Regions from separate parts of the Staphylococcus muscae genome, predicted to be linked through region 4. Evidence: riboswitches for the same ligand, from Rfam matches in the RefSeq annotation. Region 4 holds a riboswitch; each other region holds the start of a gene.
What was found. Region 4 has a riboswitch for S-adenosylmethionine ahead of metX (homoserine O-acetyltransferase MetX). Riboswitches for the same ligand answer to the same signal wherever they lie in the genome.
Positions count from the first base shown of each region.

Region 1: another riboswitch for S-adenosylmethionine. It lies ahead of C7J88_RS09850 (methionine ABC transporter ATP-binding protein); the one in region 4 lies ahead of metX (homoserine O-acetyltransferase MetX).
Region 2: another riboswitch for S-adenosylmethionine. It lies ahead of metK (methionine adenosyltransferase); the one in region 4 lies ahead of metX (homoserine O-acetyltransferase MetX).
Region 3: another riboswitch for S-adenosylmethionine. It lies ahead of C7J88_RS04960 (M20 family metallopeptidase); the one in region 4 lies ahead of metX (homoserine O-acetyltransferase MetX).

Region 1 covers NZ_CP027848.1:1,983,955-1,987,428, reverse strand. Annotated here, with positions in the region: gene C7J88_RS09860 (MetQ/NlpA family ABC transporter substrate-binding protein) at 1-56, opposite strand, end outside; gene C7J88_RS09855 (methionine ABC transporter permease) at 80-775, opposite strand; gene C7J88_RS09850 (methionine ABC transporter ATP-binding protein) at 768-1,796, opposite strand; SAM riboswitch class I at 1,891-1,999, opposite strand; gene C7J88_RS09845 (thioredoxin family protein) at 2,027-2,356, opposite strand; gene gcvH (glycine cleavage system protein GcvH) at 2,494-2,874, opposite strand; gene C7J88_RS09835 (arsenate reductase family protein) at 2,944-3,297, opposite strand.
Region 2 covers NZ_CP027848.1:747,406-750,879, forward strand. Annotated here, with positions in the region: gene C7J88_RS03580 (nuclease-related domain-containing protein) at 1-561, opposite strand, end outside; gene metK (methionine adenosyltransferase) at 615-1,817, opposite strand; SAM riboswitch class I at 1,929-2,035, opposite strand; gene pckA (phosphoenolpyruvate carboxykinase (ATP)) at 2,294-3,474, shown strand, end outside.
Region 3 covers NZ_CP027848.1:996,746-1,000,219, forward strand. Annotated here, with positions in the region: gene ldmS (L-aspartate--L-methionine ligase LdmS) at 1-1,047, opposite strand, end outside; gene C7J88_RS04960 (M20 family metallopeptidase) at 1,044-2,225, opposite strand; SAM riboswitch class I at 2,322-2,426, opposite strand; gene C7J88_RS04965 (S-ribosylhomocysteine lyase) at 2,664-3,131, shown strand; gene C7J88_RS04970 (DoxX family protein) at 3,178-3,474, opposite strand, start outside.
Region 4 covers NZ_CP027848.1:1,462,753-1,466,226, reverse strand. Annotated here, with positions in the region: gene C7J88_RS07285 (DUF2232 domain-containing protein) at 1-342, opposite strand, end outside; gene metX (homoserine O-acetyltransferase MetX) at 542-1,507, opposite strand; SAM riboswitch class I at 1,578-1,680, opposite strand; gene C7J88_RS07275 (AzlD domain-containing protein) at 1,736-2,065, opposite strand; gene C7J88_RS07270 (AzlC family ABC transporter permease) at 2,062-2,754, opposite strand; gene serS (serine--tRNA ligase) at 3,024-3,474, opposite strand, start outside.

The sequences.
Region 1 (3,474 bases), 520 kb from region 4:
GCAACAAGTGCTACTGCTAAAACAAGAACTAATGCAATGGATAAAATTCTTTTCATAATGATATGCTCCTTTTTGTAAATTATCGTTTATCTATTTTATTTGTAAACCAATCCCCTAAGAATTGAATTACAAAAACGATGATCAAGATTAAAATCGTTGAAACTAAAATGACATCATTTTGGTTACGTGTGAATCCTGTTAAGTATGCTAAGTTACCTAATCCACCTGCGCCGATAACTCCGGCAACCGCTGTTGAACCAACCAATGCGATGGCTGTTACAGTAATACCTGAAATCAATGCGGGTAATGATTCTGGAATTAATACTTTCAAAATAACTGTCCAAGTATTTGAACCCATTGAACGTGCTGCTTCAATAACACCTTTGTCAATTTCTTTCAGTGCAATTTCAACAAGTCGACCATAGAATGGTGACGCACCGATGATTAACGCTGGTAATGCACCTGTTGGCCCACTGATCGTTCCGAGAATCAAGCTTGTAAATGGAATTAAAAGTAAGATTAAAATGATAAATGGAATAGCACGGAATAAGTTGACAAAGAATGATACGATGCTATAAAAAACACGTCCAACCTTCGACTTACTCTTAGATGTTAAGAATAAAATAACGCCTAGAATCAAACCTAAAACAAATGAAAATACAGTTGAAATTACAGTCATATAAAGTGTTTCGTATGTTGCAATCCAAACCTCTGGCCAACGAATATTTGGCATTGTAATCATTTCATTCAAGATTTCGCTAAAACTCTTACCCATGTTTAATCACCTCAACTAGAATGTTTTGCAACTCTAAATCATGTTGTAAATGATTAAAGTCTTCCTGTGCTATCGCCGGGATATGTAGGAGTAAAAATCCTGCTGCACCCGATTTTGCTTGCTTGATATTGCCTTCCAAAATATTCACAGTGGCATTATGTTTTCGAGCAATATATGAAACGATAGGCTGTGTCGTATTTTCACCTGAGAATGTTAACTTGACAACTTTGTCATTTTGACCGAGTTCCAAAGTATTGACGATGCCTTCAAAATCTTGCTCTGGCTGTAAATCTTCTTGTACAAAACGACGTGTCACTTGATGTTGTGGATTTTCAAATACATCTGATACTTTACCTTCTTCAATGACACGTCCGTTTTCCATCACAGCTACTTCATCACAGACACGACGAATGACGTGCATCTCATGTGTGATGATGATGATTGTAAGATTCTGTTCTTTCTTTAACTGCAACAGTAAATCTAAAATTTCATCCGTTGTTTGTGGATCTAGCGCACTTGTCGCTTCATCACACAACAATACTTCTGGATCATTGGCAAGCGCTCTTGCAATCCCAACACGTTGCTTTTGTCCACCTGATAACTCTGATGGATATGCGTGTTCTCGACCGGCTAAACCAACACGTGCAACCAATGACTTGGCTTTTTCAGTTGCTTCAGCTTTCGGAACACCTGCAATTTCAAGTGGGAATTTAATATTTTCCAAAACAGTTCTCGACCAAAGCAGGTTGAAATGTTGGAAAATCATGCTCACTTTTTGCCTTTTCTGACGCAATGCTTGTTTACTCAGTTGACCGATATTGTCACCACCAATGATGACATCGCCCGAAGTCGGTGTTTCCAAGTAGTTGAATAGTCTTACTAACGTACTTTTACCTGCCCCAGAGAATCCAATAATCCCATAAATCGTCCCCTTGTCAATGTTAAGATTGACGTGGTCGACTGCCGTGACAGATTTGGATTTGCTCTCGTATTTTTTTACAATATTTTTCAGCTCAATCATATTGCTCCTCCTTGTGCTAGCATCTCTTACGCCAAATAAAAATTGCCTTCTCTTTTTTAAATGAAAGAGAAGGCAATGTGTTAAAAATACCTTTCTCTCATCTTCAAAAGTTGCTTACAACTTTATGTGACTTGGCACCATTTCTATAACTAGACGGTTGCCGGGCTTCAAAGGGCACATCCCTCCACCACTCTGGATAAGAGTTTTCTGAATATTGAATTGTTTAAATCTTACCATTGCAATCGAGATTCGTCAATAACTTTTTTTATTTTTTCCAACAAAAAAGATACCGACTGAAAAGCATATAGTCTCTCAATCTCTTGATTCTTGCGCATAATCAACAAGACAGGAACTGACATAATTTTATTTTCTTGATTAAATTCTGGGTAATAATTTAAATTTATTTTTGTCATTGGTAACTGCAAAATATCATTTACAATGTCCAACATGTGTTCAGACACTTTACAAGTTCCACACATCGTTGTGTAACCGAAAATGAGATGTATTTCTTTATCGAAATGTTTTGTTAACATCTCATCTTGTGCATCATTCTGTGTCATTTCGTACAACCCTTTACCTTATTATTCTAGGTTGAGCGTAGCACCTTATACAAAGATATGCTACTATATCGGCTTCATGCACAAAAAATCTCGAAATGAAACTGCAAATCACAGCTTCATCTCGAGATTTTTACGTATTATTCACCGATCATTTCTTCGTAAGCAGCTGCATCTAATAATGCATCTAACTCACTTTCGTCTGATAATTCTACTTTAACCATCCATGCATTTTCGTATGGTGATTCGTTGACAGCTTCTGGCTCGTCTTCTAAGTTTTCATTCACTTCAACAACTTTTCCTGAAACAGGAGAGTATAGTTCAGAAACTGTTTTTACAGATTCTACGCTACCGAATGTATCGCCTTCTGATACTTCATCGTCAACTTCAGGAAGTTCAACGAATACGATATCGCCTAATTCATTTTGTGCGAAGTCTGTAATACCGATGATTGCTGTATTACCTTCTACTTTTACCCATTCATGTTCTTTTGAATACTTTAAATTACTTGGCACTGCCACTTGAATCCCCTCCAATTGTTAATGTTATATTTATTCTGACACATTGCAGACTTTCTATCAACTATTTTCTTAAAGCCACGTATCACGATACGTTTCTTCTTTGAATCCAACTGTAATTTTATCTCCAGAAACAGCTAATGGGCGTTTTACGAGCATGCCGTCTGTTGCTAATAATGTCAATTTTTCATCATCAGACATATCTGCCAGTTTATCTTTTAAGTTTAATTCACGATATTTTGCACCGTGCGTATTGAACAATTTTTTCACTTCTATACCTGTTGATGCAACAATATTTTCAAATTCTTCTTTTGTTGGGTTATGCTGAATAATATCAATCGGTTCAAAGCTCACACCTTGTTCCGTTAAAAATTTAGCTGCTTTTTTGCATGTTGTACAATTTTTATATTGATAAAACTTGATCATATACATACCTCCAGTAATCATATAACTTAAATATAACAAACATTTAAAAATATTGCTCTTTTTTATAAAATTTTGTTCAGCTACATTGCACAAAACATACTTATGTCGGTCACATACACATTGCAATTTGAATGACTTCCACTTACAATTTCGATATAATGACGTTACGAAAGAATA
Region 2 (3,474 bases), 720 kb from region 4:
TAGTGTTTTGAATACTTGCTCCATCATTGGATTGTCCACAAATTGATTGCGACTAATACCTTGATACACATGTCCTTTTAACAGTTGTGAATCGATAATGTACAACCCTGTACGTGTTAATACTAAATGACTGATACGTGTAATATTATCTAAATCATTTGTAGGCATAAAAATGTTCGCCATAATGTGCATATCTTCTGGTCGGATTCGCTTTTCTCTAACGAGTCGTTCACGAATACCAATCAAACGCATATCAGTCACATACTCACTATTGTTTTTCGAGAACACTTTTAGTGCGTCAATTTCTCTGTCTTTTGAAGCAACCATCGTTTCATAATCTTCTTTGTGTTTCGTTTCTACTTTTTTCTTTTCAATTCTTACTTTTTCAAGTGCTTCATGATGTGACTGTGTTAATTTCTCTTCTTTTTCTTTATATTGTGTTTCAATTCTTTGTTGTGCTTTCTTTTTGCGATTCAGAGCAACTAAAAACAAAATAAAACAAATAACTGCAATCCCTACGGCAACATACAAGCCTATTTCCATTGGGCCAAACTGTGTCATTTTTAAAATCCTTCCTTTTGTTTACATTTATACGATACGCTATAAAGTAATTATTATGCTGTATACGCTTGAACTGCGTCTTTCAATACGTCTACTTTATCTGTTTTCTCCCATGGCAATTCGACATCCGTACGTCCAAAATGTCCGTACGCTGCTGTTTGTTTATAAATTGGACGTTGTAAGTCTAACATTTGGATGATACCGGCTGGTCTCAAGTCGAAGTGCGAACGCACTGCTTGAATCAATGACTCTTCAGATACAGTACCCGTTCCAAACGTATCAATAGCGATGGATACCGGCTGTGCAACACCAATCGCATATGCTAATTGAACTTCGCACTTATCAGCAAATCCAGCTGCAACAATGTTTTTGGCAACATAGCGTGCCGCATAAGCTGCTGAACGGTCAACTTTAGTTGGGTCCTTACCAGAGAATGCACCCCCACCATGTCGAGCGTATCCACCATATGTGTCAACGATAATTTTTCTACCTGTCAGACCTGCATCACCTTGTGGTCCACCGATAACAAATCGACCTGTTGGATTGATGAAAAATTTTGTTTCAGCATCTAATAACGCCTGAGGTACTACTGGATAGATAACATATTCTTTAATGTCTCGTTGGATTTGATCAAGTGCTACTTCTTCATGATGTTGTGATGAAATAACAATCGTATCGATTCGTTTTGGTTGATCATTCTCATCATATTCAACAGTTACTTGTACTTTTCCATCTGGACGTAAATAGTCTAATGTGCCATCCTTTCTAACATCTGTCAGACGTTTCGCTAATTTATGTGACAAATCAATTGGCAGTGGCATAAACGATGCCGTCTCATTTGTTGCGTAACCAAACATAAGCCCTTGGTCACCTGCACCAATATTTAATACTTCGTCATTCGATGCGTCTCGATATTCTAACGCACGGTCTACACCTTGTGCAATATCAGGAGATTGCTCATCTATCGCAGTTAATACAGACATTGTTTTATAATCGTAGCCATACTTAGCGCGTGTGTAACCAATCTGTTTAACTGTTTCACGTACTACTTTAGGAATATCAACATATGTCGACGTTGATATTTCCCCTGCGATAAGTGCCATACCTGTTGTTACTGTTGTTTCACAAGCAACACGTGCATGACTATCTCCCTTTAGAATTTCATCAAGTATTGCATCTGAAATCTGGTCAGCAATCTTATCCGGATGACCTTCAGTAACAGATTCTGAAGTAAATAATCGTTTATTATTTGTCATAATATGCTCCTTTAAAAATAGATTACGAACACTCTCTTTATCTGAGCTCAAATAAAAAGAGCCTTTCACCACTACGGCACATACATAGAGTGAAGGCTCAACGTCCATTCGCTCTTATCGTTCAGGCTATCGCCTGCAAACGGTTTGGCACCTTTCTTCGCTAAAAGAGGTTGCTGGGTTTCATTGGGTCCATGTCCCTCCACCACTCAGGATAAGAGAATCCGTTGCTTTTATATTACATAAATTTTAATCATGTGTCAATTTCACAAATCTATTTGAATATAGAATTACAATAATAATGAAAGCGCCGTCAAAAAGCGATGATTCTCGCTAAATATAAACAAAAATCCACTATAAAATTACTCAAAAACATGTGACATTTTTTTGGATTTTTTGTGGGGATTATTAGCTAAATATGTTATACTCTTTAATTGTAAAGGCTTACATTAAAGAAGAAACTATTGGAGGGATTCATCATGTCATTTGATACAAGTGCACTGAATGCATTGATTGACAAGCCTACTTCTCATCTGCAGCTTACAAAAACTGAACTCTACAACAAAATTTTGAGTCGTGGCGAGGCTGAATTAACAGAACTTGGAGCAATTAACGCAAAAACTGGGGAATATACGGGGCGTTCTCCAAAAGATAAGTATATCGTTAATAATCCACAAGTCATCGATGACATCGACTGGGGTACTGTAAACCAACCTATTTCTGAAGACAAGTTTTTAAATCTATACCATCAAGTATTAGAGTATTTAGATGCAAAAGACGAAGTGTTCGTATTTAATGGCTATGCTGGAAGCGACAAAGATTCCCAACTAAAATTAACAGTTGTGAATGAATTTGCATGGCATAACCTTTTCGCACAAAATATGTTTATTCGTCCACATTCTAAGAGCGAAGCAGAAAAAATCAAAGCAGACTTCACAATTATCTCTGCACCGACATTTAAAGCAGATCCTGAAAAAGATGGTACACGTTCTGAAACATTCGTCATCGTGTCATTTAAACATAAAACTGTACTGATTGGTGGTACAGAATATGCTGGAGAAATGAAAAAATCTATCTTCTCTGTGATGAACTACCTACTCCCTAAACGAGATATTATGAGTATGCACTGTTCAGCTAACGTAGGACGCAAAGGTGATGTTGCATTATTCTTCGGTTTATCTGGTACTGGTAAAACAACATTATCAGCTGATCCTGACCGTAAGTTAATTGGTGATGACGAACACGGTTGGAACGAAAATGGGGTATTTAACATTGAAGGTGGTTGTTACGCAAAGGCGATCAACTTATCCGCTGAAAAAGAACCACAAATTTTCGATGCCATCCGTTACGGTACGGTACTAGAAAACCTTGTTGTGGATGAACATGGTTACATTGACTTTGATGATAATAAATATACAGAAAATACACGTGCAGCATATCCTATCGAACATATTGATAATATCGTTGTACCATCAAAAGCATCACATCCAAACACAATTATTTTCTTAACGGCCGATGCATTCGGTGTATTACCACCTATTTCTAAGTTGAGTAAGGATCAAGCAATGTATCACTTCCTAAGTGGTTTCACTTCTAAGCTTGCAGGTACTGAACGTGGTATTACAGAACCGCAACCATCATTCTCAACTTGCTTCGGTGC
Region 3 (3,474 bases), 470 kb from region 4:
GCCTTTCTCAACAAATGTTTTAATAGCATCGTAGAAACGTTCATTGTTCCCTTTCGCCACATAACTATAAAACTTGTGATAGTCTCCTTCTAAGTTGTCAGCAAGTAATAACATACTTGTAGATCCGTTTTGTCGATAGTTTAAGTCAATCGCATAGACATGACCTTCTGCATCTTCTAACAGGTCGAATCCTGCTACACCAATAAAACCTTCTTCAACTGCTCTTTCCATCAATGCCCGACCTGCATCTATGACCGTCTGAGGGACGTGTTGGGCATTGACGTTACCTTGATAAAAGCCATATTCATTAGTTAATTGCTTTGCTGCTCCAAGATAAAGAATACCTTTATCTGGATGTTTCGCAAACTGCACACAATAGTTATCCACGACATCAATACACTGTTCAATAATTAATGTATCCGTCGCTGCTTCCGCTTTCTTCACACGGGCAATTGCTTGCTCTAGTTCTTTTTGTGTATAACAAATCATCACACCATAGCCACCTGCTGTTGGCAAGTCATCGCCCGGTTTGATAACGACAGGTAATTCCCAACGGCGTACAGCTTGTTCAAATTCGTTAAACGGCACCACTTCTCGCTTCGGCAAATACTTGCCATCTGTCCAGTCCGGTATTTTGGATTTATTGTTCAAATCAATAAATGTTTGCTTATTCATTGCATACTTGTCAGCAGAGACAATGTCATCACCATGCACATATTGGAAATAAATTTTTCGGTCTTCTTCTAATGTCAAACGTTGTAATAGTGACTCATATGAAGATTGATCTTTAAAATAATATAAATTATCAGGAATACGACGATGAATTAACGCAAATAGTTGTGCTAACTTATCTGTCACACTTGCTTCATGTACAATTACGGGCATATCTGCTATCAGTAATTCTCTCGCAGATAAAAAGTTAGATTGATGTTCATCTGGTTCTAACCAAGGATTCGACACATATGAAGGTCGAGATGAATATACGACATCATTTGAATACAACTCAGCCATTGTTAAATAAGACTGAGTATTTTTTACATCGGTCATAATAAATGCTCCCTTAATAATTGATGTTCCTGTTGTATCTTCTCAAGCTGTGCTGGATCTTGAATTAATTTTGCGCCCATCAACGCAATAATTTTCGCCCCTTTAATTAGCGCCTTGTCTCCCATTGGACTTGCTGCTGCTTCTCTAAAACGATGTGTATGCCCTACTAAGCTTCTTGGGCCAATTTTCACATGTGGATGAATCGTTGGTACAACGTGACTAACATTACCTGTATCTGTTGAACCAAATCCAAAGTCATCATGACTGACTTCTTCACCAAGTTCCGTTGCATATTTCTCAAAGAGGTCATCTAACAATGGGGATTTAATAAATTCGTTTACACCATTTTGAATCGGTCCAAATTCATAGTTACAGCCCGTTTGTAATGCTGCCCCTTTGGCAATATCATGCACTCGTTCAGTGAGAACATCCAGTGATTTTCGTGTTGTCCCTCTCGTGTAAAAACGCGCATGTGTAAAGTCAGGAATAATATTCGCTGCTTTCCCACCATCTAAAATCACACCATGTACACGTTCAGACGATTGAATGTGTTGACGTAACTGTGCAACACCATTGAAAAAACTTAGCATTGCATCAAGTGCGTTACGTGCTTCATACGCATTTTCCGAAGCGTGTGCACTACGTCCAAAAAACTTAATATCTAACACGTCAACTGCAAGGGTATGAATCGTTGGATATGTTTCATTACCCGGATGAATCATCAATGCGACATCAACATCTATAAGCCCTTCTTTCACATAAGATGCTTTTGCAGAGCCATTTTCGCCACCTTCTTCTGCCGGACAACCGTATACGATAACGGTACCGCCAATCTCGTCCACAACTTGTTTTAATGCCACACCAGCTAATACACTGGCTGTTCCAATGATATTGTGTCCACAAGCATGTCCAAGTCCAGGTAAGGCATCATACTCAGCCAAAAAACCAATTCTAGGGCCTGGTTTATCAGATTGATAAGTTGCAATAAAGCCTGTCGCATGACCTGCAATATCACGTATCACTTCAAAATCATGCTGCTTTAAATGATCGATTAATAATCGTGATGCGAATAATTCCTCATTCCCTAATTCAGGGCGCTCATGTATTTGATGACTCATGTCCAAATAGTTCAGCCTATGATTATCTATATAGTCTAGGATCTGTTGTTTTACTGTTATCAATATAAAAGCTCCTTTCAAAAAAATATCAACCTTGTACGAGCGCTACATTTATCAAGTGCGATATGTACAAAGTTGATAATATCTTGTCCATGTCATTTATCTGTCAGCTAACTTGCTGTTGGATTTAGCACCTTTATCGTCACCGATGAGGTTGCAGGGCTTCACAGGGCCAATTCCCTCCACCACTCTTGATAAATTATATTTAATTATTACTTATTCTATCGGATTTACGATTATTTGTCATGTCATTTTTTCAATATTTTCTAAAATCTTTATAAAAGACGTATTTATATCTATCTAACAACAGGTACTTTGCATCATATATTTTATTGCTTTCAAATATATACCCACATCGTCAAAATTCAAATCATGCCCCTGTTAGTTTCTTCTGAATATGATAAAATAACGATAAACTATAAAGGAGGCGTTATCACAATGCCAAAAATGAATGTTGAAAGTTTTAACTTAGACCATACTAAAGTTGTTGCTCCTTATATCCGCTTAGCTGGTAAAATGACTGGGAACAATGGTGACGAAATCCACAAATACGATATTCGTTTTAAACAACCAAACAAAGAGCACATGGAGATGCCTGGGCTCCACTCATTAGAACACTTGATGGCCGAAAATATTCGTAACCATTCAGACAAAGTGGTAGATTTAAGCCCTATGGGATGCCAAACTGGTTTTTACGTCTCATTTATCAATCACGACGATTATGAAGATGTATTAAACATCATTGAAAAAACGGTACAAGACGTTCTAGATGCAACGGAAGTACCAGCATGCAACGAAGTACAATGTGGTTGGGCTGCTTCTCACTCATTAGAAGGTGCAAAAGAAATTGCACAAGCCTTTTTAGATAAGCGTAATCAATGGCACGATGTCTTCGGTGAAGGATAAGTTGAAAACAAAAACACGGATGCAAATGCACCCGTGTTTTTTGTTATTATAATTTTCGTATCCATGCCATTAAAACAAATTGTAATGGCAGTCGGCCGTATAAAACGGATTGTGGTAACTCTTTATCACCCAGTGGTAGTTTATGACGTGCCATATAAATATTCGCTGGAAGTACTGCCCATAAAAATGCAATGATTGCATGTTTAAACCAGTAGCCAGGTTTTCTTATGGCTAAACCAATACCAAAGATGAGTTCCATAACACCCGTTATCCAAACAATCTCCTTTTTAAACGGTAAATAATGCGGAACAATATTGCGGAAATTACGCTCTCTCTTGAAGTG
Region 4 (3,474 bases):
TGTTAATACACTAGATACCAATGTTGTCATATACAAGATGCGTTCTTTAGAGGCACGCTGTTGTAACAAACGTCCAATCAGTGCACTCATTACGAACACAATCATCATAAAGCTCATTAACAAAACACTTCCTGTTAATGTTGCAAAGATGAATGTAATAAAGACACTAAATCCGAACGAATGGATTGAGCGATGCCATAATATAATACCCGGGAGTGTTGCGAACAGTGCGACAATCAATCCTAATGCGGGTAAAAAGTCTATTACTAAGATGACCAACAGCCATGCAAGTGTACATAGCAACATTGGCTTAAACTGTATTTTTGAAAACAATAACGCCACTTCCAAACTAATTTATTTCTTTATCGCTTATTTTACAAACTTTGCCATACGAATACAATGACTTGGATTGATATGACGCTGACAAAATACGAATAGAATGAGGCGTCTATGTCTTGTTGCATCTATGTGCATTCAAAATTTTACCCCTTCTCTTCTTCATTCCTTTGATTATAACAAAATGTAAGATATCCGTCTAAGCCTAGCGACGAAAACGGGAAACTTTTAAGAAATGATAGAGATAAGGTGCCCAATCATTAAAGTTTAGCAAGAAGCCATCATGTCCAACATTGTCAGGGACAAAGAAATGACGATGATAACGAAAATGTTGGCCGACCGCTTCAACTTGATCATCTGGATATAGCAAGTCATCCACGAAACCTATTGTTAAAACTTTCGTGTCGAGCATGCGAAATACTGCGCTCACATCATCTCTCCCACGATAAATATCATGACTATCTAAGACGTCCAGCAGTGTCAAATAACTCTCTAAGTCGAAGGATGACTTGAACTTGTCTCCTTGATATTTTTGATAAGCAACCACTTCATCCGGCGTGAATCTTGACTCATAACTTTTAGAAGAACGGTAAGTCAAGAAACCAAGCTGTCGTGCAATACTCAATCCTTCTGTTCCTCCTAAATGTATTGCCTGACGTGCAATTTCGTTAAATGCACGGCTATACGAAGACGTCTTCGCAGTTGCTGCAAGAATCACAGCCTTTTTCACGTGAAACTGTCGATTGTATAACAACTCCATCACCTGCATACCACCGAGAGATGCACCGATCAGAATATCAATTTCTGTATAGCCGAGTGCCTTCACACCAAGTTCGATTGCTCTAACGATATCACGCATCGTTAAGTGCTCTGGAAACTTACTGTCATTAGCACGTGAGCTTGATCCAAACGGACTGCCTATGACGTTAAATGTTAAAAACTGATAGTCGTGAAACGGCATATATCCACCATCGATAATTTCACGCCACCATCCTGGCTGTTCATCTGTACCATAAGTTAGGTGGTTGCCCGTTAAAGCATGACAAACGAGAACCAATGGCTGCCCTTTGTAACCGACATATTCATAGCGCAGTTGTAAATCTTGAATTGTTTCGCCTGATTCTGTTGTGAATGTTCCTAAATGTAATGTATCTACGGTATAGTTGCTCATTGCACGCCCTCCTAAAAGTAAAAAACTGTATCATTGAGCCAACAACGATACAGTCTTATCTATATAGGATGACTTATTATCCGACCGCAATCGTTGGTTGTAGCACCGTTCTCGTATATAAGTGGTTGCTGAAGCGTCAGCGGGCCAAATCCCTCAGCTTCTCTCAATAAGTTTTCAGCATATTTAAATTAAGTGTTATGATACACTATTTTTATCTATAAAACAACATCAAGGGACCATTGTAAGTCTCAATAACGCCACTGCCACCATCCCCACCAATACTGTTATTGTCAAACTCCGTGTGCGCAGGGCAATCCATATCGTCGGAACAAGCGCAATGAGAAACGTCCAATTGATAGCATAACCAAACACACCACTCTCTTGTTTGATCAACCCATCAACGACAAGCGCTGTAAATAACGTGATTGGAATAAAAGATAACCATTTAATGAATTTCTCAGAGAATTCGATCCGGGAAATCATCACTAATGGTAAGACACGTACAAATAATGTCACAACGCCTGATAAGACGACTGCAATTAAGAAATAAAATGTCATTGTTCCATCACCATCCCTAATGTCGCTGTCAATATCGATGCAATCATAATAGCCAGATAAGACGGCATAAATAGACTTAATACGAGCATTAATACGATAACGACGAAGATAAGCAGCAAGTATAGGCGTATCTTAGACTTCTGTACGCCTTCTAATTGTGCTGCTGCCAAGAAAACGAACATCGCTAATATGGCATAATCAAGACCGAGCATTTCTGGCCGACTCACAAAGTCACCGAGTGCGCCACCAAGAATTGTCGTAAAAACCCAAAAGAGATATGCTGTAATGTTCAAACCATACATCCAGTTACGACCAATCGTCTCCCCTTTTGAGTATGGAGTAATTGCTACCCCGAATGTCTCATCCGTCAACAAGGTACCGATTCCTATACGATGCCATAATGTCTCCTGCTTGAAGGAAGGTGCTAACGTCATGCTCAACAAAAACATTCGGCTGTTAACAATCAACGTGGTAAGAACGATAACCCATACAGGCGTATGAACAACCATCAAAGCAATCACGATGAATTGTGCTGCGCCAGCATAAATTAAGATAGATAGTAAGGCGATTTCAAATAAATTGAACCCAGATGTTATCCCTACGACACCGAATGAAAAGCCAATACCTGCGTATCCAAGCAAGGTGGGAATACAATCTTTGATACCTTGTCTGAATGTCTGATATGCCATGATGTGACCCCCTTCATCAAAATTAAATTTATTGTATTACAAATTAAATTCAAAATCCACATCATTAGACACCCTTCACAGCGCACGCACACATACCGATGTCTAAAAACGTTGTTAAAGCAATGTTTTTTGTTACTAAATTTTCTGACAATATTAGTCAGAAGGATGTCTTAATATCAAAAAAAGACCTTTCAAAGTGAGAGAGAATTCACTTCAAAAGGTCTTCATGTATCTATATTAATTTAGAGAGTAAATATTGGTACCGATAATTATTTTGGTTCAATAACTGTTTGTCCGCCCATGAATGGTACAAGTGCTTCTGGGATTGTGATAGAACCATCTTCATTTTGATAGTTTTCAACGATAGCTGCAAATGTACGACCTACTGCTAAACCAGAACCGTTTAATGTGTGTACATATTCAGGTTTTGCATCTTTATCACGTTTGAAGCGGATGTTTGCACGACGTGCTTGGAAATCAACGCAGTTTGAGCAAGAGCTGATTTCTTTATAGTCATTGTAACTTGGTAACCATACTTCTAAGTCGTAAGTTTTACTTGAACCGAATCCGATGTCTCCAGTACATAAAATCACACGACGGTATGGTAAGCCTAATTCTTCAAGAATCGCTTCTGCGTTACCAGTCATTTCTTCTAATGCATTCCAAGAATCTTCAGGTTTTTCAATGCGTACCATTTCAACTTTTTCGAATTGGTGAAGA